Methanothermobacter thermautotrophicus str. Delta H: one gene and its partner. The protein of the gene in region 1 binds, or shares a complex with, the protein of each later gene. Links are inferred from orthologs where the notes say so. Each region holds a gene or a part of one and is shown on either strand. Other genes may lie near its edges.

Region 1 (2,945 bases):
AACCTTCGGGGCGGAGATAGTGATCCCCGAGGCTGACCTCGACTACATAGATGAGGCCTATGAAAAGTTCGGGTTCAACTGTGCCAGCTCAAGCATAAAACTGATGATAGCCAGGGCAATGTCCCTAGTGGAGGGTAAAACAGATGCCGACGCAGTCTTCATAGCAACTTGCTTCAGATGTGCCGAGGGCGCCCTTGTAAGGAATGAGCTCAGGAGGTTCATCCAGCAGAACACCAGACTGCCAGTGGTAACCTACTCATTCACAGAGAGGACCAAGGCAGATGAACTGTTCATACGTATGGAGGCCCTGGCCACCATAGTCGCAAGGAAGAGCATACTGGCAAGGGAGAAACAGGAGGGCCTCACCCTGGGTATCGACTCAGGATCAACAACAACCAAGGTTGTACTCATGGAGGATAATGAGGTCATAGGTACCGGGTGGCTGCCAACAACCGATGTCATAGGTTCAGCAGAGAAGGGCATAGAGGAGGCACTCTCAGGGACCGGCTACAAACTTGAGGATATTGATGGAATGGGTGTCACAGGATACGGTAGACTCACAATAGGGAAGCACTACGGGGCGGACCTAATCCAGGAGGAGCTGAGCGTCAACTCCAAGGGTGCGGTGTTCCTGGCAGACCACCAGAAGGGAGAGGCAACGGTGCTGGACATAGGTGGTATGGACAACAAGGTCATCACGGTCAACGATGGCATACCAGACAACTTCACCATGGGGGGTATCTGTGCCGGTGCCTCCGGCCGTTTCCTTGAGATAACCGCCAGGAGACTCGGCGTGGAGATAGATGAGCTCGGAAGCCTCGCCCTCAAGGGCACTTACAGGAAGGCCCTTCTGAACAGCTACTGCATAGTCTTCGGTATACAGGACCTTGTCACAGCCCTGGCAGCAGGGACCTCCCGCGAGGATGCAGCAGCGGCAGCATGTCACTCTGTGGCTGAACAGGTCTACGAGCAACAGCTTCAGGAAATAGATGTCAGGGAGCCCCTCATACAGGTTGGAGGAACATCACTTATAGAGGGCCTTGTCAAGGCAGTCAGCGACATCCTTGGAGGTATAGATGTCATAGTGCCCCCATACTCACAGCACATCGGTGCAGTGGGAGCGGCGCTCCTTGTTTCAGGGATGAAGAAGGCCGGTGAGGGTTAATATGGGGATACAGATAGAATGCTATGACCCCCGCGGGGCAGCGGTGTACGACATAATCACCAGGCAGGTTCTCCAGGACCTGCAGCTTTCAAGGGCCATAGATGACCTGAGGATATGGGTTGATCCAAGGGAACCGGTTTTCATAATAGCTGTTAAGACACAGAAAACATCCGAACCCATTCACCTTGAGGATATGGCTGAAATGGAGGTTGATAAGGCCACGGGTTCCATTCATCTAAGGATAAAGGATGAGACCTACCTCCCACAGCTACTTGAAAGGTTATGGGAAACACAGGGAAGGGGCAGGGTCCGCCAGCCCTCGAGGTTTGAGGTGATAATTGAGGACCCGGTCTCGGGTATCACAGGAATGACGGTCCATGACCCCTCACTCAACCTCAAGAAGAGGGTATACGATGCAATCTTCAGGATAATACCCGAGGGATTCCGGGTTATAAGGGATCTATCTGAGGACAACCTGATAGCCCTCGTATGCACCGATGAGGTACTCAGGGATGAATGGGTCCTGAAGGCGAAGGAGATAATTGACGGGATGAGGTGAAGAAATGCCAGATCAGAGACAGACAAGATTTGCACACATAACAAAGGCCCACCCATGCTTTAACGAGAAACTGCATGACAGGGTTGGAAGGGTACATGTTCCAATAGCACCCCGCTGCAACATTCACTGTAAATTCTGCACCAGGGACATAAATGAATGTGAAAGACGGCCTGGGGTTACAGGAAGGCTCATGACAGCTGATGATGCCATAAAACACGTGGAAAAGGTTAAGGAGGAGATGCCAATAAGTGTAATTGGTGTGGCCGGTCCAGGAGACGCTCTGGCCAATGAGGAGACATTCGAGTTCTTCAAAAAGGCCAGCAAGAAATTCCCGGACCTCCTTAAATGTATGAGCACCAACGGACTTCTCCTACCGGACAGGGCAGATGAACTCGCAGAACTTGGGATTAACACCGTCACCGTCACCGTGAACGCAGTGGACCCCGAGATAGGGGAGAAGATATACTCCTTCGTCGTCTACAAGGATAAGGTCTACCATGGAAGGGAGGCATTTGAAGTTCTCTCAAGGAACCAGCTGGAGGGTATTGAGAAGCTCGCTGAGAGGGGGATAATTGTAAAGGTCAACAGCGTCCTCATACCCGGACTCAACGATGAACACATAGTTGACATTGCAAGGGAGGTTAAAAAGAGGGGAGCGTCCCTCATGAACATAATACCACTCATCCCCATGGGCGAGATGAAGGACTACCCGAGACCAACATGTGAACAGATCGAGAGGGTCCGCAACGAAGTTGAAAAGATAATACCAGTGTTCAGGGCATGTACACAGTGCAGGGCAGACGCCTACGGAATCCCCGGGAAGAAAGAAGCTGATAAACACCTTGACATGACACCAGCAAGCCACTACTGACCATGGATAGATGAACATGAAGACCATTGAATGGAAGGATGGAGAGCTGGTCCTCATCGACCAGCGCAAGCTACCTGACTCCCTCGAGTACTTCCGCTGCAGGGACTACAGGGACGTTATATATGCCATAAAGAACATGGTTGTCAGGGGTGCACCGGCAATAGGGGTTACAGCAGCATTCGGGGTTGCAATGGCGGAACTCGCCGGTGAGGATGTTGAGGTGGCAGCAGAGGAAATAAAGGCATCTAGACCAACAGCAGTGAACCTGTTCTGGGCCGTTGACCGTGTGATGAAATCAGAATCTCCCCTGGATGAGGCCATCACAATGTACATGGAGGACATGGAGACCA
Region 2 (2,941 bases), 620 kb from region 1 along the record:
ACAGGTGGACCCCATGTACCTGTGCCCTCCGAAACATAGAGGAACCCCCCTGAATCAGAATAAAGTCCCCTCAGAAATGGGAACATCAGTCCCACGATGATGTTGAAGGGGTAGAACTGTCCGCCGTGGGTGTGACCAGAAAGCTGAAGGTCAACACCACGCTCCCTGGCATCCTCCCAGTCCACCGGCAGATGATGGAGGAGCAACACTGGCCTATCCTCATCAAATTCAAGTAAGTCGAGTATGGCCGGGAGCGAATGCCTCTCCATAGAATAACCAACACCTATTATCTGTATACCCTCAAATTCGATGACAGACTGATCAATACACATTATGCCTGCATCAGAAACAGTTGATCTGAAGTCACCCGAATAGGTATCATGATTACCCGAAACAAAAAATATCGGTGCTCCTGTTTCAAGGGATGATATAATGCTGGAATCCACAGGCCTTGAACCATCCAGAAGGTCCCCTGTTATTAAAACCGCTGCCGCTTCAACCCTCCTGACAGCCTCGGATACCTCTTTAAGGAAACCAGCAGATCGTACCGTTCCCAGGTGAATGTCTGATAGCTGGACGAACCTCAAGCTCTCCTCAACAGGAAAGGGAATCTCAACACGCTTAACCTCAATTTTTCTGGCCCTGAATACACCATATGAGACACTGAGTGCAGCCAATGATACAGCCAGGATCTTCAAGCATGGAAGATCCAGGAAGAACCATATAAACTGAACTAGGGCCCAGCCCGTGAGGAGATAGATCAGAAAGACCAGCCACAGCATTGAAAAAATGTAGGTGACCCTGGAAATGGGGTTCGGTCTCTCCCTCTCAAAAAGGATTGATGCCGGGAGAAGGATGGTCAGGGGGATGCTGATAAACCCCAACCCAAGAAATTCCAGAGCAAGGCTGTTTAGAAGGTAATAGGCAAGTGTGATGAAGGTGAGGAAAACAGAGACCTGGATCTCCCTCTTCATGGAATCACTGAACCATTGAAACCATGGCTGAATCGCCCGGTATTCATTGAATCACTGAATCACTGAATCACTGAATCACTGAACTCTCAGGGAGGAGCTTCACCAGGATGTAGTCATACATCATGGACTTCCTGATCTCGGAGATATCCCCCAGCCGGTAATCAGATACCCTCACGTCGGCTATCTCCTCATGGTAGCGGTCATAGTTGAGTTTGACACGGACACCATCAAGCTGACTGGTGACAGGTGTCGGTGAGTACACCTCCTTTATGGCAGGTACCTGGTTCTCTATCTCGCTCTTCACAAGTATGGATGGGACCAGAGGTGGATCAGCAGCCATATCGCGACTTCTCTTATCAAGGAGTCCCTCAACAACCTCCACAAGCTTCCTTAACGCTCGTATATCCTCTCCCCTCTTCAGCCTCCTGGGTATTCTTCCAAGTCCTCCAACGTAGGCGTCTGCACCTGGAAGATCCCTGAGGTCAATCTCGTCGGGGGAGCCGGTGACAACCACCGGGATCTTTATGTCACTGAAGAGGTGGACCTTATCCTTTATGCACTGCTCAAAACTCCCCAGGGCGAACACTGCGAGGTCATGCTCCTCTATGAGCCTCTTCTCATCCTCAGATATTCTTGAAATGCCCTTACCCGCGCCACGGGCGAGTCCTATCATGTTATCCTTGGCACCGTACCTCCTGAGGTACTCTGATATGTCACATGCAGAGTGGGGAAGGTGGTGCCTTGCCAGGGTCGGGGAGACAATGGCTATCTCGGTACCTGCCATGGGGGCCACCTTGATCTTCCCCAGGAGCTCCCTGGCCTTCTCCCTGACCTTATCCACATCATCTATTGGTACCGCCAGGGTGAGTATCAGGTCCATCTGAAGCATGTTCTCCTGGAGCACAAAGCCCCCCAGGTCCTCAATAAGTTCCTTCATCTCCTCATGGCGATGCACACCGCCCTGATACGTTAAGGTTTCATACATAGTTTCCTCTCCAGATACCTGTACCTGAATAGAGCCCTCTTAACAGGGTCCAGGGGGAGGTTCCTGTGTGAGGGCACCCTTATATAGTCAAGTTCCATGTAGTCAGGACATACAGTGAAGTCAGCATCCCCATCAACCACGCTGAAGCCCATGTCCTCCACGATCTCCCTTAAGAAATTTGAATAAACCCTTACTTTTATTTTGCTGTTCCTCTCCCTGAGCCGTGAGGGGTCATGCCACCATGGAGAGCAGACCTCAAAGTCAATCTCACTGGTTGATGAATACTTGAGACTCTCAGGGTCCCTTTCATGGATTGTCTTAAAGACAGTGCCCACCGCCTCCCTTATCTGGGGGAATGTGTTGAGTTTAAGTTTAATGGCCCCCTCCAGGGGTGTCTCAGAGAGTACGAAGGCAACATCTGCATCCTCGTCCTCAGGGTTCCTGCTAACCCGGTATCCCCTGACACCTGCAATCCTCAGTATCCCCTCACACATGGGTGTTGTGACGATCCTCATGAATTCACCCACAAGCCTATATATCTCATCAATAAATTTCTCTATAATTATTATTTATAAGGTGTGCTGATGAACTGAAGGTGTGGCAATGAGAATAAGGCTAAGCTTTGAAAGACCGGAAGGCAGTGGACTGTGCATAATGGTGGATCTCCTCAGGGCAAGTGCAACCATCACAGCAGCCCTTGACCGGTTCAGGGAGGTGATCCCTGTCGCTGACATTGAAGAGGCCATGGAGTACTCAAGGAAGGGCTACCTCGTTGCCGGTGAACGTGGAGGTGAGACGCTCCCAGGATTCATAGCAAATTCCCCCCTTGAAGTTAAGAATTACAGGGGAGATGTGCTGGTGCTAACCACCAGTAACGGCACAAGGATCCTTGAATCCGTTAAGTCAGATGCCCTTGTGGGGTGCCTCAACAACCTCGATGCGGTAGCTGAGGCTGCAAGGGAACTTTCAGATGAAGTAGAGG

The links. Proteins that work in one complex are often made in the same cells at the same time.
Region 2: the proteins of MTH_RS08960 (region 1) and MTH_RS05610 are in contact, whole or in part, in a cryo-EM structure (PDB 9H1L), measured with the Methanococcus maripaludis proteins. The link is inferred for Methanothermobacter thermautotrophicus str. Delta H from one-to-one orthologs. Residues at the interface, in WP_104837391.1 of Methanococcus maripaludis: Cys8, Asp10, Ala12, Gly13, Ile16, Tyr17, Arg19, Ile20, Thr23, Cys41, Gln43, Asp44, Pro46, Phe48, Asp134, Asn137, Arg138, Val139, Phe140, Pro141, Glu142, Gly143, Arg145, Glu161, Lys162; in WP_011170365.1 of Methanococcus maripaludis: Ser79, Ser81, Arg82, His83, His84, Ala112, Gly113, Lys114, Asn115, Ile116, Asn139, Phe140, Glu141, Ser142, Cys143, Gly162, Pro163, Arg178, Arg179, Ala180, Gln181.

The regions. Positions count from the first base shown.
Region 1 is NC_000916.1:1,704,560-1,707,504, forward strand. It holds MTH_RS08960 (methanogenesis marker 17 protein), read left to right. Parts: upstream 1-1,166; coding sequence 1,167-1,724; downstream 1,725-2,945. Other genes in the region: MTH_RS08955 (methanogenesis marker 15 protein), read left to right, coding at 1-1,165; nifB (FeMo cofactor biosynthesis protein NifB), read left to right, coding at 1,729-2,595; mtnA (S-methyl-5-thioribose-1-phosphate isomerase), read left to right, coding at 2,612-2,945.
Region 2 is NC_000916.1:1,084,215-1,087,155, forward strand. It holds MTH_RS05610 (methanogenesis marker 7 protein), read right to left. Parts: upstream 1,960-2,941; coding sequence 1,042-1,959; downstream 1-1,041. Other genes in the region: MTH_RS05605 (metallophosphoesterase), read right to left, coding at 1-974; MTH_RS05615 (hypothetical protein), read right to left, coding at 1,944-2,474; comB (2-phosphosulfolactate phosphatase), read left to right, coding at 2,563-2,941.